Regions from separate parts of the Neobacillus sp. NPDC093182 genome, predicted to be linked through region 2. Evidence: riboswitches for the same ligand, from Rfam matches in the RefSeq annotation. Region 2 holds a riboswitch; each other region holds the start of a gene.
The links. Region 2 has a riboswitch for thiamine pyrophosphate ahead of ACIQAA_RS14470 (thiamine phosphate synthase). Riboswitches for the same ligand answer to the same signal wherever they lie in the genome.
Positions count from the first base shown of each region.

Region 1 (8,075 bases), on a different contig from region 2:
ATCTTCATATTTTCATTGAGTACTAGATTAACCAATTTGTCTACCTCCCGTAATTTCCAAGAATCGTTCTTCTAGAGACTGGCTAACCATTTGGACGCCATAGATACGAATATTGTTCTTCATCAGCCCTGCTAGAATGTCCGGGATGCGCTCTCGCTCAGTAGTAACTTCGAAGAGTCCATCCTCAACCAGTTTGACATCCTGGACACCTTCCATCTGTCTTATGGTCAGCAACGCCTGTTCCGGCGCCTGTGCTTGAATATGATACGTTTGAATTTGATCTTCTCTCCGGGTAAAACTCTGAACCGGCATTACCTCAATCAGCTTGCCCTGCTGGAGGATGGCGACCCGGTCGCACATAAGCTCCATTTCGGACAACAGATGGCTGGAGACGACTACGCTGATTCCTTCTGTACGGGTTAAATGCCGCAAATAATCGCGCAGCTCACGAATCCCAGCCGGGTCAAGACCGTTTGTCGGTTCGTCCAGAATGAGCAGGGACGGCCGATGCAGCAGGGCTTGAGCGACTCCGAGACGCTGGCGCATGCCGAGTGAGTATTTTTTGACTTTGTCATGGATTCGGTTTTCTAGCTTGACTAGCGATACCACTTCGTCAATCCGTTCCTTGGTTACCCCAGGCACCATTCGGGCGTAGTGAACGAGGTTTTGGTACCCGCTCAAATACTTGTACATTTCTGGACTTTCCACGATAGCGCCGACGTGGCGGATTGCTTGCTCGAATTCAGTTTTGATATTTTTACCCTTAATCACAATCTGGCCCTTCGTGATTGACATCAGACCTACGATCATGCGGATAGTTGTTGTTTTACCGGCCCCATTCGGACCAAGAAAACCGAAAATTTCGCCTTGCGGTACGTCAAATGTAAGATCGTCGATGATGGTAGTTCGGCCAATCCGTTTGGTCACATGACTCAAGCTGATGATAGGTTCGTTACTCATATTTTCCTCCGTTAATGATAGATTTGGACATTTCGTCCTTTCGTTCACCATGTAAAATATCTTTACTCCATGAATTACTTCATCACTTTTGAGATTCACTTAGCAAGGATAGGAAGTCCCAAAAGCAAAACAACTATTTTATATGAATCGGTGAACCTTGTTTTATAAATAGCACCTTACCTATTTATTCTCGATTTGACTTTAACACATAATTTATTGTTTTACAATAAATAAATGTCGATTATTATAATAAAATTATTGTTAAATGATTTTTCATTTCAGTTTAGATACGGAAAAAGCACTTCTCTGTCACACAGGGAAATGCTTTTTTGCTTAAACGATTTAATTAATACACTTGTGCAACGAACCTGCACCATTGTTTACAACAATTTAATTTATTGCCCCGTATCTTTGATCAGCATTCAAAACGTTTATAGATCAAAGAGATATTTTGAAGGGGGAGTTGTAAATGACTCTGACTATTCTAGGTTTATATACATCAAAACTTGAAGAAATATATCAGACTAAAGCAGTAATAAACAATACTCCATAGTCACGATTTCTTTCGTTCACACACTATATATACTATACCTATAAAAGTTTAGGGAGAAATTATCATTAATAATTGGTTAATTAGAGGAGGGATTTCAATGACCGTCAATATTTTGTTCTTTACCATTATGGTCGAAAAACGAAAGATAAGTATTGAAGAAGCTATCCACCAAGAAGTGGTTGAAAAAATGTATGAGAATAATAAAGTCCAGCGAATTTCTATGTATGATTATATCTAACGCTTTTACAATTGCAGATTTTTATAAAATATAACCTTGGTTGTCGGACGTTAACATTGGTTAACGTCCGTCAAATTAAAATAGATCGGTCCGATATCAGCCAGTAAATGGTAAATAGTCTAGTGTCATAAAAAAGGAATTTCTGTTAAGAAGGTGTATAATTGAATAATGAACTTTTCACGGAGTTGTTCAATGCTGTTTCTTAATTACGGAGGTTATGATGAAGTTTTTCATAAAAATAAATACTATTAGCGCCTTATACGCTTTAGCTTTGTTTATAGCAATTGAACTCATAATAAATGTAACGCGTATAAGTAGTTTAACTGGCTGGAGATGGGATAATATTTACATTCTTGTTGCTGTTATTAATGTACTTGGACTTCTACTTTCAACAATACTATTTATTTACTTAACAAAAAAATGGAAGTTAGGTAGAAAAAACAGCTATTGGTTACTCATTCTGTGGGTACCGTATTTCATTCTTTTATTATCTTGTTTCACTGTTTTAGTTCCTCTTAGTTCAGGAGTTACACTTTTTCCAAGATTTAGTCTTTTGATATTTGGGTCTAGCCTTCTGTTTCCGGTCTACATACTTTTTATTAATGAATACGCGTCACCTTTAATTGCAGATGAAGAGGAAATAATGCAGCCATAATTGATTTGATCCATCAATTAATACAAACCTTTTATCATTCGTTCAAGTACTTCACTATCAAAAAAGCCCAATTCATATGAATTGGGCTTGAAAAATTGGATATTAATACATTTCAGATGTAGTCTTTGCTTGCATGTGCAGCAAGAGGTAGTCAGGACCGCCTGCTTTGGAGTCCGTTCCAGACATGTTGAAACCGCCGAACGGCTGATAGCCAACAATTGCTCCCGTACATGAACGGTTGAAATATAGGTTACCAACATGGAAGTCTTCACGAGCCTGCTCTAAGTGTTCACGATTAGTGGTGATAACCGCACCTGTTAAGCCATACTCGGTATTGTTCGCAATTTCAATGGCTTCCGTAAAATCCTTCGCCTTCGTAAAACCAACTACTGGACCAAAAATCTCTTCCTGCATGATGCGTGCACCTGGAGAAAGGTCTGCAATTACAGTCGGTTGAATGAAATAGCCTTTTGAATTGTCTCCTTCTCCGCCAGTCATTAGTCTTCCTTCTTGCTTGCCGATTTCAACATATTCCATGATTTTCTTGAAAGCATTGTTGTCGGTAACTGGTCCCATGAAAGTTCCTTGCTCAGTTGGGTCACCTACAGTTAATTGGTTGGTTAATTCAACAACACGGTTTAAAACCGTATCATAAACATCCTCAACGATTACCGCACGAGAACATGCTGAACATTTTTGACCAGAGAAGCCAAATGCGCCTGCAACGATTGATTGTGCAGCCAGCTCTAAATCTGCTTCGGAGTCAACCACAATCGTATCTTTACCGCCCATTTCAGCAATCAAACGCTTCATCCAAACTTGACCTGGATTCACTTTAGAAGAGCGTTCGAAAATACGAAGTCCAACGTCGCGTGAACCTGTGAAGCTGATGAAACGAGTATCTTTATGGTCTACTAAGTAGTCGCCCACTTCAGCACCGCTTCCTGGTACGAAGTTTAATACACCTTTAGGCAGACCTGCTTCTTCCATTACTTCAACGAATTTCGCTGCAACAATTGGAGTGGTAGAAGCTGGTTTTAATAAAACGGTATTACCTGTAACAATCGCTGCTACTGTTGTACCAGCCATAATTGCTAATGGGAAATTCCAAGGTGAGATGATGATTCCCACACCTAGTGGAATATAGTTATAACGGTTAAATTCGTTTGGACGGCTATTAACGGGAACACCATCTTTAAGTTCCAGCATTTGGCGGCCATAATATTCAAGAAAGTCAATTGCTTCTGCAGTATCTGCATCCGCTTCCTTCCATGGTTTACCTGCTTCCTTTGTTAAAAGGGCAGAGAACTCGTGCTTACGGCGGCGAATAATGGTCGCTGCTTTAAATAATACATCTGCACGTACTTCTGCTTTCACTTTTTTCCAAGTTTTGAACGCTTCAACGGCTGCCTGCATTGCTTGTTCCGCAAGATCTCTGCTAGCTTTTGAAACGGTTCCAATTATTTCTTCTTTATTTGAGGGATTATAAGAAACGATTTTATCTTCTGTTGTAATTTTTTCTCCGCCGATTACAAGTGGGTAATCTTTGCCTAAATAACTCTCAACTGTCTTTATCCCGTTAAGATAGGCCTGACGGTTTTCTTCAATTGTAAAATCTGTGAATGGTTCATGCTTATAAGGTTGTACCATGTCTTAAAACCTCCTATGTATTAAAAAACATTACATCCTCGTACATTCTAACATGTTTCTTTTACACGTATCAATGGATAGCCATTAAGGCATATTTTGGCAAAAAAAACCTGGCGTATGGTTAACCCTACTATACTCAGATGAGGATATTATTTCCAAGTAGATACGGTTTTTATATTTTTTATTTTTTTAATGTTCCTTTTATTTTACTTAAGACTCATGTATACTAAAACCAAATTGAATAGTAATAACTAGGGGAGTCCAATAAGGTGGGCTGAGAGAGAAACACGTTGAAGTTTCTTGACCCTTCGGACCTGATCTAGATCATACTAGCGTGGGGAAGTTAGAAAAAGTCATCATGTATTGAATAAACTTCTACATATAAAGCCGGTCCATCCTTTTTGGACTCGGCTTTTTTTATGTACTTCATTACTTTTCATCCACTCGTTTTGTTCTAGATCTCGACCTTTAATTTTAAAAACAGGGAGAGATTTACTTTATGTCAACAACTTCATTAAACGAAAAACGCATTTCCATCATGTCTAGCTTTTCAGGTAGTAAAAAGGTTTATGTTGAAGGCTCAAGACCCGATATCAAGGTACCAATGCGTGAAATTGAACTTAGTCCGACAACAGGCACCTTTGGTGAAGAAGAAAATCCGCCAATTCGGGTCTATGATACAAGTGGGCCATATACGGATACTGATTATTCAGTTGATATTACAAAAGGTCTTCCTTCTCTTCGAAGCTCATGGATTCATGAACGAGGAGATGTTGAGGAATATGAAGGAAGAGAAATTAAGGCTGAAGACAATGGATATAAGGATGAGAAAGATCCTCGTGCTAATCATAATGTTTTCCCGGGTTTAAAGCGTAAACCATTACGTGCAAAAAAAGGAAGAAACGTCACACAGCTTCATTATGCAAGGAAGGGCATCATCACTCCTGAGATGGAATTTATCGCATTAAGGGAAAATATGAAACCTGAATTTGTGCGTGAAGAAGTTGCAAAAGGGCGAGCAATTATTCCTTCTAATATCAATCATCCAGAGGCAGAGCCTATGATTATTGGACGTAATTTCCATGTTAAAATCAACGCAAATATTGGGAATTCTGCTGTTTCATCATCCATCGAAGAAGAGGTCGAAAAAATGACATGGGCCACACGGTGGGGTGCTGATAATATTATGGACCTATCAACAGGTAAAAACATTCATACCACAAGGGAATGGATTATTCGTAATTCGGCTGTTCCTGTAGGAACCGTTCCTATCTACCAAGCGCTTGAAAAAGTAAATGGTGTTGCCGAAGATCTAACATGGGAGGTTTATCGTGATACCTTAATTGAACAAGCCGAGCAAGGCGTGGATTACTTCACCATTCATGCTGGTGTTCTTTTGCGATATGTTCCGTTAACAGCAAAGCGTTTAACAGGTATTGTATCTCGAGGTGGATCTATTATGGCACAATGGTGTCTTCACCACCACAAAGAAAACTTTTTATATACTCACTTTGAAGAAATCTGTGAGATTATGAAAACTTATGATGTTTCATTCTCCTTAGGAGATGGTCTACGCCCTGGTTCAATTGCGGATGCCAATGATGAAGCACAATTTGCGGAATTAGAAACTCTTGGAGAATTAACAAAAATTGCTTGGGAGCATGATGTACAGGTAATGGTTGAAGGTCCAGGACACGTACCTATGCACCTTATAAAAGAAAACATGGACAAACAACTGGAGATTTGTAAGGAAGCTCCTTTCTATACTCTAGGTCCACTTACAACTGACATAGCTCCTGGCTATGATCATATTACATCCGCGATTGGTGCAGCCATGATTGGTTGGTTTGGTACGGCTATGCTTTGTTATGTAACACCAAAAGAACATTTAGGTCTACCAAACCGAGATGATGTACGTGAAGGTGTTATAACTTATAAAATAGCTGCACATGCTGCTGATTTAGCAAAAGGACATCCAGGTGCACACAAAAGAGATGACGCCTTATCAAAAGCTCGTTTTGAATTCCGTTGGAGAGATCAGTTTAATTTATCATTGGATCCTGAACGAGCTTTGGAATATCATGATGAGACGTTACCTGCAGAAGGTGCAAAAACGGCACATTTCTGTTCAATGTGTGGACCGAAGTTTTGCAGCATGAGAATTTCTCAAGATATTCGTAATTACGCGAAAGAAAACAAGCTTGAGGCGAATGAAGCTATCGAAAAGGGTATGAAGGAAAAAGCTACAGAGTTTAAACAATCTGGGGGTAACATTTATCAATAACTTTCTTGGGAGGCTATTTCGGTGAAGATCCAAAAAATTGAAGAGGAAATTACTCAGTTGAAAATTCATCTTGCCTTTTTGGAAAAACGTTTAGTAGAAATACAACAAAATTGTGATCATCATTTTAAAATCAATCTATATTATGAAACATGTATCAAGTGTAATAAAGTAAATGTTTTATATTATTAGCAGTGGAAGGCTAAAAAAATATTAAAAGAAACCTTGCCTTACTATTATCTTTTTAAAAGAGGCAAGGTTGTCTATCTTCAATTACTTAAATAAAAGGACATTCCTTTAGATATTTTTTCGACAATACTGGCCCACAAGTGGAGTGCTGTGCAAATAAATAAACAAAAGGACAACACATATTAGTGATACTAAAATATGTATTGTCCTTTATTTATAAAGAATTTTTAAGTTACGTCTTGATAATTTTCGCCAGGTTAATATATATGCACAAACGGTTCAGCCTCATTTGCCTTGCGGACGATTAATGCCTCAGGTCCGTCAACAGAGGTGACACTTACCGAAACGGATATATAATCTGGAAAATGCTCTAGGACAAGCCCTGTTACATATTGAGTAAAACCAATGGCTTCAGATTTCCCATAGAACTGAATCGGAATGGTGATATCTAAATCAGTAAATTGATCCCCAATATAAAAGGCGCGGCCAATTACACCATTAAAGTTTGGAAAATACTCCTCCACATCCTGCTTAAAGTTTAAAAATGCAGTTACGTCATCACGGTGTGCCTCTTGTGCCTCTGTAGATGGAAATAGGAAATACTTTTCAGCCACCGGCTCCCAGGTATTAATGGTTGAGCTTCCTTTATCGACATTGGTATAGGTAAAAAAGGTGCCAGGCACCACAGATGACCTGCTTTGCTGTTCAAACAGAGCAATGGTAATCGGAACATCCTTTAGATTTTTCATGGCCCGCAGGCGCTTAAGGACTTCCTCGGCAATCTTCTTTCCTTCCCGTTCCATTTCAGCAAAATCGATTTCCCTCTCAAAATAAGGTTCACCCACTGCTGTACGGTAATAATGAACGGAATTTAATGCCAATCCAATCACGACACCGCCTAATTTTACAGTATCGTTTTCTCCTTTAATCAGGTAATTATGTTCTAAGATATGGGCTAAGTAAATAGGACTGTTAGTATTCCCTTCCCTAAAATCTGCCCCGTCTTCCATAAGCGGGTTTAAACCAATGTTTTCACTTTCCTTTAAACCCTCTTCAGTTAATTGAGCTGGTGTAAATTTGCGGTTCAGCCACAATCTCACGGTATTACGCTTTAACTCCTGTCCTTCACGGAACAAATAGGTTTTGGGGTCAAATTGATGCTGAGCAATCCTCATCAATCCTGTTTCAAATTCATTAATGTCATATCTAGTATTAATATTTCCAACTATTAAACCGCGTGCTTCCCCAGGCTCGAACGGTAAAATCGTCCGATAATAGTTGTCGGAAATATTATATTTCGGAATAATTGCTTTCTCTTCCGCCTCTTCTTTTGTTTGGACAACGTTCTCCTGCTTTTGAAAATTTGGTGCACATCCACTAAGCAGTAAGATAAGGGAAAGAGCGAGCAATGAGAGTTTTCTCACGTCGATACACCTCTTATTTATTTAATTCTAGTACAAGCTTCTCCTCGTCCCATACTTCAATTCCCAGCTCCTGCGCCTTGGTAAGTTTTGAGCCAGCGTCTTCGCCAGCAATAACAAGGTGCGTT
Region 1 is NZ_JBIVOI010000024.1:29,891-37,965, forward strand. Features, by position in the region: gene ACIQAA_RS29640 (ABC transporter permease) at 1-35, opposite strand, end outside; gene ACIQAA_RS29645 (ABC transporter ATP-binding protein) at 28-960, opposite strand; gene ACIQAA_RS29650 (YrzI family small protein) at 1,611-1,751, shown strand; gene pruA (L-glutamate gamma-semialdehyde dehydrogenase) at 2,509-4,056, opposite strand; TPP riboswitch at 4,300-4,414, shown strand; gene thiC (phosphomethylpyrimidine synthase ThiC) at 4,556-6,340, shown strand; gene ACIQAA_RS29665 (CamS family sex pheromone protein) at 6,784-7,950, opposite strand; gene ligA (NAD-dependent DNA ligase LigA) at 7,964-8,075, opposite strand, start outside.
Region 1: linked by a shared signal. The riboswitch ahead of thiC (phosphomethylpyrimidine synthase ThiC) and the one ahead of ACIQAA_RS14470 (thiamine phosphate synthase) in region 2 are both predicted to bind thiamine pyrophosphate.

Region 2 (8,075 bases):
TTTCACTCATCACATGGGGAGCCGTAGCTTACAATGTGTTACTATGCACAGTGGCTGCCTTTGTTGTTTGGAATATCTGTATGAAACATGTAGGCGCAGCCAAATCAAATTTCTTCCGTTATTTCGTACCAGCTGCGGCTGCTTTGGCGGGTGCGTTATTCTTTAATGAATCCATTTGGATTACACAAATCGTTGGTGGATTAGTCATTATTCTTGGTTTAGTTTGGATTGGAACGGAGAGAAAACAGCAGATTCCACCGATTATGAAAATCTCTAAATCTATTAGATAAGCAATTAATATCTCTTCACAAAGTTATCGACAGATGGATTGAAAAAGTGTAAAATAAATAAATCCTAAATAAAAATCCGCAAACTGTGGTCGAGGTTGTAGCACCCCTCGTTAAAAAAACTAAGACGAAGCAGCATTTCTCTTAGAGGTGCTGTTTTTTTGTTATTCATCTTAGATTGTAAAGGGAGAGTGGTATTTGTGAGAATACTATTGTATTTAGTTTCAATCGTTGCTGCAAACGTTGTAACCGCAGCATTCGCACCATTAACTATGGGTATGTTCATCGTTCCAATGGGAACATTTTTAATCGGGGCAACATTTATCTTTCGTGACCTCGTACAAAACAAGTACGGCAGAAAGAAAACGTACATGTTTATTGGATTAGCACTGCTATTATCGGCAGTAGTTTCATCCATTCTAGGGGACACCCTAATCATCGTTTTAGCATCTGCAGTTACTTTCGCGATTGCAGAAACAACCGATACAGAAATTTATTCAAGACTCAAATTGCCAATGAGCTTACGTGTTCTTTACAGCGGAATTGTCGGAGGAATCTTGGATTCAGCGATATTCGTGGTTCTTGGTCTAAGCCCGTTAGGTGCAAACTTCCTTCCATGGGAAGCTGTTCCAGCAGCAATTCTAGGTCAAGTTATTGTTAAAACCATCATTCAAGGAATTGCAGCGCTTATCATTCATCAAACCAATAACATGAGCAAAAATACAGTTGCCAACTAGTTAACGCCCCAAACTCTTTTATGTGAGTTTGGGGCTTTTATTTTATATAAATCATTGTCCATCAACGTCTAGTACGGACTATGGCAGTCATATATTCTTATTACTCTTGAATTCTTCAGAAAAGAGGTGGTTGTTATCATGTTTTCTGTTACCGGAATGCAGACTTTCACATTCTTTTCAATGCCCCATGTTATGACGTTAATTCTCTTTTTTCTAACCTGTTTTCTTTTGGTGTATTACAGGAAAAGTCTTAAATCATATAAAAATATCATAAAATGGACCTTATTTACGACATTAGTACTTTGTGAAGTTTCCTTCCATTTGTGGTTAATCCTAACGAACCAATGGGAAGTGGCCGATCTCCCGTTACAGCTTTGTTCTTTGAGTACGTTTTTATCTCTGTTTTTATTTATGAAACCCAATCAGAAAGTGTTTAATCTGTTATTTTTTATCGGACTTCTTCCAGCCATTTTAAGTATGGTTACACCCGATATCGTCTACCAATTTCCTCATTTTCGTTTCTTAAAATATTTCCTTCACCATTCAGCCATCCCATTAGCTGTGTTGTACTTTATTCTCTTTGAAGGGTACAGAGTTCCAAGAAAAGCGGTTATCACCAGCTACCTTACCTTAAATGTGATTGCAGTACCCATATTTTTCTTGAATCGGCTGCTCGGCACTAATTTTTTCTTTTTAGCCAGCCCATCGGAAACAGAAACCTTACTTTCATTCTTCGGCAGCGGGATTATCTATTACATTAGTCTTGAGATAGCGGCTATTATTGTATTTATCATCACGTATATTCCAATGGGAATTTTAATAAAACAGCAAAACCAATGATAAAGTGTAGTATTTTTACAATATAGTGTAGAGCTTTATGATAAACCGTACAGTTTATACAATAAAGTGTACAGCTTCTACGAAAAACCGTACAGTTTATACAATAAAGTGTACAGCTTCTACGAAAAACCATACAGTTTCTACAAAAAAGCGTACAGGTTCTACAAATAAACCGTATCGTTCCAATAAAGGACATATTTAATTTAATACTTTTTTGTAAATAACAGGAAAATTCCTTCTCCTTCTCGAATATTTTTTAATGGCAGCTTAGAAGATTGTACGAAAACTTCTAAATTGAGAGGAGAAGGGTAATAATACACTAGATACGCCAAATACGGAAAATTTCACAGGGTCTTCTCCAGAACGCCAATTGGTAGCCAGTCAAATGCATCAGGCGTGGATAAACTTTGCGCGAAGCGGCAATCCAAATTCAGAAAGCCTTCCTGAATGGCCTCAGTATAATTTGAGCGACCGATCTACTATGATTTTTAATATAGAAAGTGCAGTAGAAAATGATCCAAACCGTAAGGAACGGATGATTTGGGAACAGGCAACAATGATGATGAAATCCTAAAAGAGTGCCAGGCACCATCTTATTAAAAGGATGGTGCCTGGCACTTTTTCGGGTGCCTTTTTAAAGATTTCACCACATTTATTTTCTATTTCATTATAATATTAAAATATTAGTTTCATCCTTTTACAGACTCAGTGAAAGGAACCTTAATACTTACCTGAGAGAATAGTAGATAAAGGAGAATTAAGTTGAAGAAGAGATTAACAAGAATAGGGATAGCAATTGTTTTAATTTTTATAATAGGAATGGGAATAGCCGGGAATTATTTCTATAATGTCGGCATCAATCGGAGCCAAGAAGGACCAGACCTGCACGGAGGAGGAAGCTCTGCGGCAGCTGCTAGTATTGAAGGGTCAGAAGAACAGCAGGCAAAGATAGCGGAGTTAATGAAATGGACGGAGCAGCAGCCATTTGAAATCGTTCAATTGAAATCATATGATGGCTTCAGGCTAAAAGGGCGCTTTTTGAAGAACCCTCATTCTAACGGCAAAGTGGTCATTTTGGCACATGGTTATAAGGGAAACAGCGAACAAATGCCAGGGATTACAAAGGATTACTATGATATGGGATATGATGTTTTAAAGCCTGATGCCAGAGGACATGGTATGAGTGAAGGGGACTATATCGGGTACGGCTGGCATGACCGGAAGGATTATGTCGATTGGATTGACTTTTTAATCAAAGAGAAAAAAGAGAATAGTATATTCCTCCACGGATTTTCAATGGGGGCCGCAACCGTCCTCATGACTTCCGGTGAAAATCTCCCTAAAGAAGTAAAAGGAATTATCGCAGACAGTGGTTATACAACCGTTAAGGCAGAGTTATCTCATCAATTAAAATATCTCTACCATCTTCCAGCCTTTCCGCTCATGGAAGTAACGAGTGTCATTACAAAAATTAGAGCGGGCTATACCTTTGATGAGGCGTCTGCATTAGAGAGCGTAAAGAAAAATAAACTTCCATTGTTTATTATTCATGGCGACCAGGATGAGCTCGTTCCAACTGAAATGGGAACTGAAATTTATGAAGCTGCTTCTAGTGAAAAAGACTTGTGGATTGTGAAAGGTGCAGGTCACACCGAGGCATATACGGTTGCTGAGGAAGAATATAAGAAAAGACTACAAAACTTTCTAGATCGTGCGATTCAAAAATAATTTAATAGGATTGTCGTGCCATAGCTCCCTTCATCAAGGGAGTTTTTCTTGTTTTTCCGGTTGACTGAAGTCATATATTTGCATATGGGTATTGGTCTAATCCTGGGACAATCAAGGTACATAGTATGAGATTGTGGTTATTTAGTGTGTGACAAATGACCAAATCATTAGTGAATGAAAATGTTGAAATATACAAATTAGGTGGGGGAATGTATGAAAATGAATGAAGAAAAACATTACCGGGATGATTTGTTGGAATGGTGTTATGCTGTTGAGGAAAATTGGGAAAGTATGAAACCGAGGTTTTCAAAACTATATGACATCGAAATCATAAAGGAATGGGAAGAATCTTGCCGCCAATTAAAAGCGAAGTTATGGGAAGAAAAAAATGCCGACATCGAGGACTATGAAACTGCAAAAAATTTATATGAACAATGGGAACTGCTTTATAGAGAATCAATTGCTTATCCGGAAGAGCTTGAAGTCCAATCTGAAAATCATGTGGAGATGGATGGACATATCCAAACAAATGAGGATGATTTACAACCAAACGCTCATCGTGAAGAGATCGAGAGTGAATCTGAACCATATATTGATTTGGAGGAACTAAACCAATACCGAGAAACTTTGTTGGAATGGTGTAATAACCTGTATTCCAATTGGAATAAAAGTAAACTGAGGTTATCAAACCTTGTTGATAACGAAATCTTAGAGATATGGGAAGGAATGTATTCCGAATTAAACGAAAGATTAAAGGAAGACCTGCCACTGGACTACGAAGACTATGAGACAGCTAATACATTGTATGAACAGTGGAAAAATCTTCTTGACGAATCGTATTCTAATCAAGAAGAGATTGAAGTTGGATGAGTAATTAAAGTACAGAAGTTCGCAAATTCTGATCAATCATAAGGGATAAATACAGAAAACTCCCTCCAAGCGTAGAAGGGAGTTTTCTTACGGATCCTAAATGGTGAGTATGAGTAAAAGAACAAATTTTGTATTTATGTGGCCTGTCCAGCTTTTTCATGTATTATTCATTTTTTAGTCGATCGAAAGAGGATTCACTGAAACCTTGAGGAGAAGAGATAATCGCGCCAGATTTTGGAACAATCTTGATGATTCCTTTTTTCTCTAATAGGTGATAGCTTTTGTTAACGGTATGCATGTTAACGCCAAGGTCAGATGCAAAAGCCCTCACTGAAGGCAGCGTTTGACCTGGTTGAATCAAACCTCGAGCGATTCCTTCGACAATTTGATTGGATATTTGCTCATAAATAGGAATGTCAGAGTCGGGTTCAATTCTAATCATCATTTTCTTTCCTTCCAAATCTGTTCTACATATAGTATAACACATCTGTTCTATATAAACTAGAACAAAAGAAATAGTATTTAAAATTGGATTAAAATAGAATCGAATTCACTTGAAACATTCCAATTATTGTATTAGAATTACGGTTGTACTCTGAATAATCAAATAAACTGAATAATTCAATTGCTAGGGGATCCCTTGATAAGGGCTGAGAATAAAGTAGTTACTTTTTAAACCCTCAAAACCTGAACAGGTTAGAACCTGCGTAGGAAAGTAGCGAATGTTTGTACTTGTTTGCATGTGAACAAATTTCAAACCAAACCACTTTTCTAATTTAGGAAAGTGGTTTTTTTATTGAAAAAAATGCTGATAGGATCGATACTATTTGATTTCTTTAAGGAGGTGTCTAAGGTTTTTAATTGGATTTAAGGAGAGATAAACGTGAAGCTAATGGCAGTAACAGATGATAGGCAATCAGTACGTGTTCTGGCATCTAAGATTATTGGGTTAATAGATAAGATCGATTTTGTCCAAATACGCGAAAAATCAAAAACAGTTCATGAAATCATCACCTTGCTACAGTATATGGAGGAGGGTGGTGTTGATAAAGATAAAATCATCCTAAATGACCGTTTGGATATTGCTTTGTTATTGGGTATCCAAAGTGTTCACTTACCAGAAAAAGGTCTTCCTGTAAAAATGGTTAAACAAAATTTTCCTCATATAAGGGTTGGACGCTCTGTTCATTCTTATGAGGGAGCAAAGATAGCGGAAAGAGATGGCGCGGACTATGTTTTATATGGTCATTGCTTTGAGACGAATAGTAAAAAAGGAAAGACTCCAAATGGGATTCAGCCTTTTCTCAAAATGAAAGAAGAGCTAAGGATTCCTATTTATGCTATTGGTGGTATTACATTAAATAAAATAGATACTTTGCAACAAGTGAAAGCAGATGGTATAGCGGTGATGTCAGGAATTTTTTCCGCAGAAGATCCATTCTCTTCAACAAAAAAGTATTATGAGGCGATAAAACATGAATCAAAAATTTGAAGTAGCCATAATTGGAGGCGGAATAATTGGTTGCTCAATTGCTTACTATTTAGCAAAGGAAAAGATGAATGCAGCATTGTTTGAAGGCAACCAAATAGGTTCGAAATCGACAAGTGCTGCAGGTGGAATGCTTGGCGCTCACTCTGAATGTGACGAGGATTTTGAGGTGTTTTTCCCATTTGCAAGAAGCAGTCAGAATGCCTATTCCCAACTTAAAGAAGAATTAAAACATGTGAGCGGTTTCGATATAGGGTACGGAAAAGGTGGGATTTTAAAGCTTGCTTATAATGAACCTGATACAAATGGGCTTCGGTCCATCTTATCTCAACCGACTGTAAAATGGCTCGATAAAGAGGCAGTATGGGAGATGGAACCAGATGTTTCTTCCAATCTATTAGGAGCAGCCTACATTGAAGAAGATGTCAATGTTATGCCAAATGCCGTTTGCCAGGCATTTGCCAAAAGTGCCCAAATGCTTGGGGCTTCTCTTTTCGAATTTTCCCCTGTACTAGATATTCAAAAGAAAGATCATAGCTTCTTGATCCAAACAGCAACAAGTCATGTTGAAGCTAAGCATGTTGTGGTTGCCAGCGGGGTTTGGAGTACAACATTTTTTAAACAGCTTGGGTTAGACCATCAATTGACTCCTGTAAAAGGGGAATGCCTTTCTGTAATTGATGAAAAAGCGACTTTAAAACATACAATCTTTCATGATCACTGCTATATTGTGCCGAGAAATAACGGAAGGCTTGTGATTGGAGCTACCATGATTGAGAATGACTGGAATGAAAGAGTTAGTCTCAGTGGGATTGAAACTATCATTGCGAAGGCAAAAACGATGCTTCCGACTGTTGCAGATATGAAAATGGATTCATTTTGGGCTGGACTACGTCCGCAAACATTTGATCAAAAACCATTCATCGGGCACCATCCTGAAGAAGAAGGGATATTATTTGCTACAGGGCATTATCGAAATGGAATCCTGCTTGCTCCTGCAACGGGGCAAATGATTCGTGATTTGATACTTAAAAGACAAATAAAAAGCGAATGGGTGGAGGCCTTTAAAATCGACCGCCATCAGCCATTGCTGTTAAGTAGGTGAAAAAATGTCCATTACATTAAATGGAAAGAGTGTTGACCTTCTAGAGGGAGTCAATACGGTGGAACAATTACTTTCCCACTATCATTTAGAAAACCGTATTGTCATAGTTGAGGTCAACAAGGAAATTGTCATGAAAGAAAACTATAAAACAATGAGTCTCTCGCATGGGGATGCCGTTGAAATTATTCATTTTGTAGGAGGAGGATGAAACATGTTAAAAATAGCCGATCGTACATTTCAATCAAGACTTTTATTAGGAACTGGTAAATATCCATCATTTGAAATTCAAAAAAAGGCGGTAGAAGTATCCGAAGCAGAAATTTTAACCTTTGCTGTTAGAAGAATGAATATTTTTTCAGATAAGCAGCCCAATTTTCTTGAACAACTAGATTTGTCTAAATATACGCTTCTTCCTAATACGGCTGGTGCCAAAACAGCTGAAGAGGCGGTGCGGATTGCGAAACTGGCAAAAGCTTCTGGATTATGTGACATGATTAAAGTAGAAGTAATTGGAGATGATCGAACACTTTTACCAGATCCTGTTGAAACATTAAAGGCCTCAGAAATATTATTGGAAGAAGGATTTATTGTTTTGCCTTATACATCCGATGATGTTGTATTAGCAAGACGTCTTGAAGAACTTGGGGTACACGCTGTTATGCCAGCTGCATCACCGATTGGTTCTGGTAAGGGAATTATCAATCCACTTTACTTAAAGTTTATTATTGAACAGTCTTCGATTCCGGTGATCATTGATGCGGGTATTGGTTCTCCTAAAGATGCAGCCTTTGCGATGGAGCTTGGTGCGGACGGAGTGTTACTAAATACGGCCGTTTCAGGTGCGAAAGATCCTGTTAAAATGGCTCAGGCAATGAATTTGGCAGTAACAGCAGGGAGATTAGGATTTGAAGCTGGAAGAATAGAAGAAAAGGAGTATGCGGTAGCGAGCAGTCCAACAACTGGGATGGTGACATCTTGACAAATCGGTATTCGAGACAAGAGTTATTTTTAGGTAGTAA
Region 2 is NZ_JBIVOI010000007.1:146,864-154,938, reverse strand. Features, by position in the region: gene ACIQAA_RS14505 (DMT family transporter) at 1-290, shown strand, start outside; gene ACIQAA_RS14500 (VUT family protein) at 488-1,024, shown strand; gene ACIQAA_RS14495 (YwaF family protein) at 1,163-1,864, shown strand; partial or broken gene ACIQAA_RS14490 (carboxylesterase family protein) at 2,205-2,438, shown strand; gene ACIQAA_RS14485 (alpha/beta hydrolase) at 2,627-3,592, shown strand; gene ACIQAA_RS14480 (hypothetical protein) at 3,806-4,462, shown strand; partial or broken gene ACIQAA_RS14475 (GntR family transcriptional regulator) at 4,665-4,907, opposite strand; TPP riboswitch at 5,083-5,193, shown strand; gene ACIQAA_RS14470 (thiamine phosphate synthase) at 5,355-5,954, shown strand; gene thiO (glycine oxidase ThiO) at 5,938-7,056, shown strand; gene thiS (sulfur carrier protein ThiS) at 7,061-7,264, shown strand; gene ACIQAA_RS14455 (thiazole synthase) at 7,268-8,035, shown strand; gene ACIQAA_RS14450 (ThiF family adenylyltransferase) at 8,032-8,075, shown strand, end outside.

Region 3 (8,075 bases), on a different contig from region 2:
AATTTTAATAGAAAGCTATAGGTCTCATTGACAATTCATGTGACCCTTTTTCAGGAACTTTTAGATAAGTTTGGTCTCATAGTATAGATTAATAGACTAGTAACCTTCAAAAACACTTTTTCTTAAATTCCTAGCTGCTTCTGTAACAGAAGCAGCATGGCTAATTGCTGTAATGACCGATACTCCATCAGCTCCTGCTTGGATCACAGACCCTGCGTTTTCCGCAGTAATTCCGCCAATTCCGACAATCGGAATACTTATTTCTCTGTCACGCAATTCCTCAATTAACTTCGTCCCATTTGAAGGTTTGGCGTCTTTTTTTGTTTTCGTTGGAAAAACCGGGCCGATTCCAAAGTAATCGGCTCCTCCCTCCAACGCGGTAATGGCCTCATCATAACTATGTACAGAAACTCCAATGATTTTATCATGGCCAATCTTCTTTCTGACTTCCGCTGGCGGCTCATCTTCCTGTCCGATATGAACACCGTCCGCGTTAAGTGCAATAGCCAAATCGATATCGTCATTCACAATAAAAGGTATCTGGTGCTCTCTGCATTTTTGCTGAAGTTCTTTGGCCAGTTCAACTTTTGCATTCCCTGTTAAAGCTCCGGTACCTTTTTCGCGAAATTGAAAAAGGGTAATTCCCCCTTCCATCGCTTCTTGTAACACGCACGCTGGATTGTCCTTGCAGTTGGGACTGCCCATGATAAAGTAAACTTTCAATGCCTCTTTTATTGAATCACTATTGCGAATATTCATGCTGGTCACCTACCTCATCGCCACCATTCTTTTTCGATATGCCCAATGATTGGTTGGTCCATGACCTTGACCAATCAGCAGCTGATCTTCTATGGCAGCCTGGATAAAATGCTTCGCTTTTGATACAGCTTCATAAACGCTTAAACCTTTGGCTAGTTCTGCGGTAACAGCCGCTGAAAACGTACATCCTGTTCCGTGAGTATTCTTTGTAGGAATTCTTTTACTCGTAAAGGTCTTAAATTCCATCCCATCATATAATAGATCTACCGACACATTACGGTCTTCATCATGCCCGCCTTTTACGACCACATGTTTAACTCCTAAATTATAAAGATATTTAGCCGCTTCCTCTTTATCTTCATCTGTTCGAATCGAGATCCCTGTTAAAACTTCCGCTTCAGGAATATTAGGTGTAATCACCATCGCCAGTGGTAACAAATACTTTTTCAATGCCGAAATGGCCTCCAATTGGAGCAGGGACGCCCCGCCCTTTGCAATCATCACGGGATCAACCACGACATTTTGCCAGTTGTAGTGTTCTATTTGCTCAGAAACAGCTTTAATGATTTCTGCATTAAACAGCATTCCTGTTTTAACGGCGTCTGCACCCATATCTTCGCCAATCGATTGTATTTGTTTACTAACTGCCTCAGCAGTCATCGGATAGACAGCTTGAACCCCCAAAGTATTTTGGGCAGTAACGGCTGTCAGTGCTGACATCCCGAAAACCTCTAACTCTTGAAAAGTCTTTAAATCTGCCTGAATTCCTGCACCGCCGCCGCTATCAGACCCAGCAATCGTTAATGCTTTTTTCATGATGTACACTCCTTATACTTGTTTGAATGACGCTAATTGTTGAATATCCTCTGAAGAAACGTGTGATAGTTGATTTAAAAATTCAATTTGGAAGCTGCCAGGTCCCAAATCACCCGCTTTTTCGAATGCTTTTTCCGCTGCGATTCCATAAAAGGTTAGCGCAGACAACCCAGCAAGCAGTAAGTCCTTTTCCACTCCAGCAAAGGCTCCAATGACAGAGGTTAACAGACAGCCTGTTCCTGTCACTTTTGTTAACAGAGGGTGACCATTGGAGACCAAATACGTCGTCTCCCCATCTGTCAGTACATCGTCTTTCCCGGTAATCACGACAGTGGTATGCAGCTTTTGCGCCGCGGTGACAGCCAATTCGACATTACTTCCCTGATGTGCACCGCCATCCACGCCCTTGATCTCCCACTTTTCGCCTAGAACATTGGCGACTTCTGCAGCATTTCCGCGAATAACAGATACCTTCACTTCTTCGATTATCTTTTGTGCCATTTCCGTACGGAACAGCGTAGCTCCTGCACCAACGGGGTCGAATATCACCGGAACTCCCAGCTCATTGGCTGTTTTTCCAGCTAAGATCATCGAGCTGACCACGTCCTTGTTTAATGTCCCGATATTTAGAACTAGCGCACGTGAAATTCTCACCATATCTGCCACTTCTTCCGGAGCATAAGCCATCACCGGTGAAGCTCCAAGTGCTAAAAGACCATTTGCGGTAAAATTGGTGACCACTACATTGGTAATATTATGTACGAGCGGGTTTTCATCTCTTACCCTTTGTAAAATAGAACTTACATCGTGATGATTCATCACAGCACCCCCATCTTCATTCATTAACCTATTAGTCTTCTAAACATAAAAAAGCCAGATCCGTTATAATAGGACCTGGCTTAATAGTTAGAGAAAAAGGTAATTTCACTTGGCTACTTTCCTACGCTGGTATCATCCAGATCAGGTCCAAAGGGTTAAAAAACGTACGTTTTTCTCTCAGCCCGTATTGGGGCACCCCTAGTAGGTAACATCGTATGTAATTATTTCTTATAATAGTCTACAATTTTCGATATGTAAAGTTTTTTGATCCATCCAGATGATTACTGGTGTTATGCAAAAGATAATGATAAAGTAATATTTTTCAGTGTTATTTTACAAAAAGTTCGAAATGAGGGAATAAAAGATGAACATATTATGGGATTTTGATGGAACACTTTTTGATACATATCCGGCACTGGTCGAAGGTTTTGTTAAATTAAGTCAGCGTGACCTTGATCGTGATGAAGTATTACGATGGCTGAAAGTCGATTCAAAAACGGCCTTTAAACATTTTGGGATTGATGAAGACCGACGTGCCGAATATAAACAACTGGATATAAAATATTCTAAAGACAGTAAGCCTTTTGAACATTTAGAAGAAGTTTTAGCAGCCGTTGAAAACAATATTATTGTGACCCATCGTGACAGGGAATCTGCCGAAAATCTACTTAATAAATATGGATTAACAAAATACTTTAAAGAGATTGTTTCGGTAGAGGAACAAGGATTCCACAGAAAACCCCACCCTTCTTCTTATGAATTTGTCTTGGAAAAATATGACATCGATTTGGTGGTGGGTGACCGGGAATTAGATTTACTTCCAGCAAGACAATTAGGGATTAAAACCATTGCATTTCAAAATCGCAACATCGAAGCAGATTTTCATCTAGATAGTTACGGTGAATTTATTTCTTTAGTACTCAAAAATAAAAGCTTGTAGAATCAGTCTAATGGGTTCATTTTAGGTGCTTTTCGAAAATAAGTGCCAAAATGGTAGACATTTTGACATCTTCATGGGTATATAAAAAAGCAGTACTCGCCTTAGTAAAATTGGCGAGTTTCTTTATTAGAAGTACCTAAACCTTATTTGACTAAAGCACCCTATAGTTTAAATGATCAATAATATATCCTTCTTTTACTAAACTGCCCCGTTCGCTCAACAAGAAAAAGCTGCTTAGGAATGGCAGCAGTACCTTTAAATCTTGCACTTAGTGTAATAAGAATGGGTTATTTAATATGAACGCACAGGTGAAATTAGATGAAGATAAGAAGAATTTTCAATAGGTTCTATTAATACTGGTCTCATTGAACCACTAAAACTCAATCTTATCTCTTTTTCTTTTATTGCCTTTAAGGCATCCATTAAAAAATTGCCATCAAGTGAAATACTTAAATCGGTTTCACCGTTAATCGCCTTAATGTTTTGAGTTTCTTCTATTTTCCCTATTTCTGATGAGTTAGAGGAAATTCTTATTTTTTTACCATCTTTGATTTCTAAGTGTACATTGTTATTTTTCCATTCACTTGCCAAAAGACAAGCTCTATCAATACCTTTTAATAGTTGATTTGTATCGAGAGTAATTATTGTCTTTGAATTATTCGGCAATAATCCTGAAATATTAGGATAATTACCTTCAATTAGCCTTGAAAAAAGTGAGATAGTATTTGATTTAAATACCATATAGCTTTCCGTAATAAATATATGTATTACACCACTATCATTATTTATTAACTTGGTTAGCTCATTTAGGCTTGTACTTGGAACTATGAATGAACCATTTATATTTGATTTTATTTCAAGCTCTCTTAACGCTAAGCGATGGGAATTTGTTGCAACACACGAAAGGTGGTTATCTTTAAATGACATATTTACTCCTGTCAGAGCAGGTCTAGACTCACTCTTTGAGACAGCAAACGCAGTTTGTTTAATAATTTCTATTAATTCAATACTGGGGATTTTAATGCAAATAGTTTCGTCAATTTCAGGAAGCTTTGGGTACTCTTCAGAATTAAATCCGTACAGATTAGTTACAATTTCATCGGACTGAATAGTAACTAATTGTTTTTCATTTACTTTTAAATGAACTTTAGCTGGTAATTTCTTAACAATTTCGCTTAAATATTTTGCAGAAATAACAACACTACCTGCCTCATAAACTTGCAATACTTTTACTCCATCAATTGTTAAAGGAATCACTTTTTCAATAACAATATCAGAGTTGCTTCCGATAAGGATTAAGCAATTATTATTAGCAATTATCTTTATACCTGACAAAATAGGGAAAGGTGTCCTTAAAGATACTGCTTTATTAACATCTGAAATTGCTTTGTTAAAACATTCATTATCTATTATAAATTCCATAATATAGTCCACCTCATTTAATCGTTAGTGAAACTAATTCGACAAAATACCTAATAATCCCTGTTTTCTTGTTGAACTAAACTGCACAGTTAGCGGAACAAGAAAAGTTATTGCCCTTCTTCGACAACGCACCACGTTAGCATTCCTGTAGATACGTATTAAACTGAGGGAGTTGAAGTAGATTTTTTTATAAAAGTTTAGACATATAGAATTCATCAACAAATTTGCCGTCTATGTAGAGCGATTGTCTTTTTGTTCCTTCAATTTCAAATCCCATTTTTTTATATAACTGTAATCCTGCTTGATTTTGAGTTACTACGGTTAATTCTAAACGATGAACATTGTGTTCTTTTGCCCACTTCTCTAATTGTTCAAATAGTATTGTTCCTATTCCAAGCCCTCGCCATTGAGCTAAAATTCCAATAACAATATATACAGAATGTTTGTTTCTTGTGGCATTACCGCCCATCGCAATAAGGTACCCAATTAATTGTTCATCCTCTTCTGCGATAAAAATGGTCGAATTGTCCGATTTTCTCATTACTTCTATTCTTTTTGCCTGCTCTTCTCCACTCATTTTTCTTTCTCCTGGTTCGAAGAGCATAAATTTGGACTCACTTTCAACCTGCTTAAGTAAATTTATTAAACTTCCAGCATCATTCGGTGTTATTTCTCTGAATAACATTAACTCCCCCCCTAAAAAAATATATATCCAATATTATTCATTATCTTGTGTAAATTACCTGCTTAGTTAAATAAGCAAACGCAGTGCTAAACTGCTAGGTTGGTAGAACAAGTAAAAGGCATTACCGTTTTTCCAGTAATGCACTCGTTAGCTTAAGTATAAAATAAAAACAATCGGCAGAAAATCATTACCGATTGTTTTTTTACTGTTTTTATTTGACGATTAAGTTTATATCATCAATTAATTCTTTTGGTAGTTTATACAATGTATGAGTATCGTTTTCGTTCATAATAGACCCACCATCATTTCCTACCCATAGTGAGTATTTTGTTATTGTTTTGTCTTCAAAGGTCAATATAAAAAGATAATCAGGAGATTCCAGATCAAAAACACCAACTCTTTTTTCTGCTCTTTGGATAGCATCAACTAAAGTTTGAAGTTCGTTTGGGTTTTCTTGATTATAAGAAACGTGTGGTTTCTTGACATCTAACATACTATCGCCAACTCGTGAAACAGTTGCACTTATAACAGTTTGCCCACCCAATTTTACAATTTTAATAGTGTTGCTTTTTTCTCCGCTTTTGACAATCTCGGAATTTTCTTTAACTATTACAGGATAATCACCTTCCCCAGAATTCTTAATATTGATCAGTTTGGCAATTTTAATTTGGTCTTCAGCATTTTTACTACCAGAAATTTCATAAATGAATTTATCCGTTAACATACACAAATGGGTTTTTTGATTTTCTGAATAAATAAGGATAGCTGAATGATTATGAATGCTCGTTATCGGCAAATATTTAGGATACTCTTTTATTAACGATTCATATGCAAGTCTTTCTGAACCTTGCTCATTAATATTTGTTTGGATAGATAGACCTTTATCTCCAGCATATAATAAATTGACCAGAACTTTTCCTTTTTCCTTTTTTGCTATTATCTCCGGTTCCCCAATTTTAGTTAAAATAGAAGCAATTGAATCCAAAGAAATGGTTGCTTCTTCAGTTAAAGTGAGGTTTTTACTCGCATTATAGCTTTCAATTAAATTCTGTTCTTCTGCCGTATAAACAATTGTTTCATCCTTTTTCTGTATAGGTAACTCAGGTTGATTTATTTCTTCTTTATTATTCCCCGCATTAATTAAAGACACATCGCTAACCTTCTGGCTAATAAATATAAAACCAATAAATAATACCGCAGCTAATGCCCCAATCCTAACTGAGTGCCCAATAAATCTGTTAAATTTAGCCCTATATGATTGTTTATTTATGTCAGTAATGAGTTTTTGCTTTAATTCATTGCTATTGGCTTTTTTCCAAATAATATTTGAATCCAATTTATTCAGCTCATTATCTAATATGCTATGCTCAGACAATTTTTTCATTTAGAACCCCCTCCTTCAATAACTTTTTTTCTAAAGCTTGGATTGCTCTAAACAGTGTTGACTTTACTTTACTTTCAGACCATCCCAAAATGATTGAGGTTTCTTCGATAGAGAACTCTTTTATCTTTCTAAGTATTATTACTTCTCTGTAAGAACCCTTAAGTTTAGCTAAAGCATTATACAGTTCCTGAGAGTTTTCTTTGATCTCTACTATTTCTTCCGGCAATGGCTTAAGATCTTTTTTAAACAGAAGTACATCTTGTAAAATGGTTAATGGCCTTCGTTTCCTAATGTAGTCAACAGTTATATTGTGAGCGATACTGAACAACCAAGTTTTAGGATTGGAATTTCCCCTAAATGATTCATAATTAACGTAAGCCTTTAAAAAGGTTTCGTGTCTTAAATCCTCAGCTGATTGATAATCTTGAATCACCATATTTATATATTTAAATATTGATTCGTGGAACTGTTCGTACCACTCTAAAACCTCTTTATCCCTTATATCAGACAAATTCTTCCCCCCCATTTTTTAACTTGATGTTTAGACGTTTAACTCAATTAAAAGTTTTACTTTATATTTGTTTTTATTAGTTCTTCTTTTTAATTCCAAAACTGTCCCGTGTGTTCAATAAAGTTCAACAAAAATAAGCGTTAATCCTTCTTGGATCAACGCCCCGTTAGTTTCAATCATTCACAATCTTTTTATATTCCTATATAGCTTTTTAAATTTATTTTTCCAAATTTTGTGCACCAATTCCAATTCTCTTTAATAAATCAATTAGCTGTTCTTTTTCCTCATTCGAGATAAATGATAAATTTTGAGAAATGGTTGCAACGTGTTTTGGGAAAATCTCATCAAATAGTGCTCTTCCTTCTTCTGTTAGGACGACATTAGAAGCCCTTCTATCATTAGGGTTTGGCTGTCTTTCCACAAGCCCTTTCTTTTCTAACTTATCAACAACATATGTGATACTTCCACTAGGAATTGATAGTATCTCACTAATTTTTTGGACAGGATGAGGACCTTTACTGTAAAGCAATTCAAGAATCATAAAATTTTCATTATTAATTTTATGACTTTCAATATCCTTCCGAATATTTTCAACAACAGCTTTGGAAGCCTTCATCCAAACACGAAACAATTTTAAATCCAGATTGCTTTGTTCTTCCATCACCCAACCTCCTTTAAAGGTTATCTTGGTTTCCTATATAAAGAATAATCGACTTCAGTTGGAATCTCAATTAGCAAC
Region 3 is NZ_JBIVOI010000010.1:88,714-96,788, forward strand. Features, by position in the region: gene thiE (thiamine phosphate synthase) at 97-759, opposite strand; gene thiD (bifunctional hydroxymethylpyrimidine kinase/phosphomethylpyrimidine kinase) at 769-1,575, opposite strand; gene thiM (hydroxyethylthiazole kinase) at 1,588-2,394, opposite strand; TPP riboswitch at 2,496-2,604, opposite strand; gene ACIQAA_RS18500 (HAD-IA family hydrolase) at 2,759-3,334, shown strand; gene dnaN (DNA polymerase III subunit beta) at 3,626-4,756, opposite strand; gene ACIQAA_RS18510 (GNAT family N-acetyltransferase) at 4,944-5,441, opposite strand; gene ACIQAA_RS18515 (YhfM domain-containing protein) at 5,653-6,825, opposite strand; gene ACIQAA_RS18520 (RNA polymerase sigma factor) at 6,809-7,336, opposite strand; gene ACIQAA_RS18525 (MarR family winged helix-turn-helix transcriptional regulator) at 7,554-8,000, opposite strand.
Region 3: linked by a shared signal. The riboswitch ahead of thiM (hydroxyethylthiazole kinase) and the one ahead of ACIQAA_RS14470 (thiamine phosphate synthase) in region 2 are both predicted to bind thiamine pyrophosphate.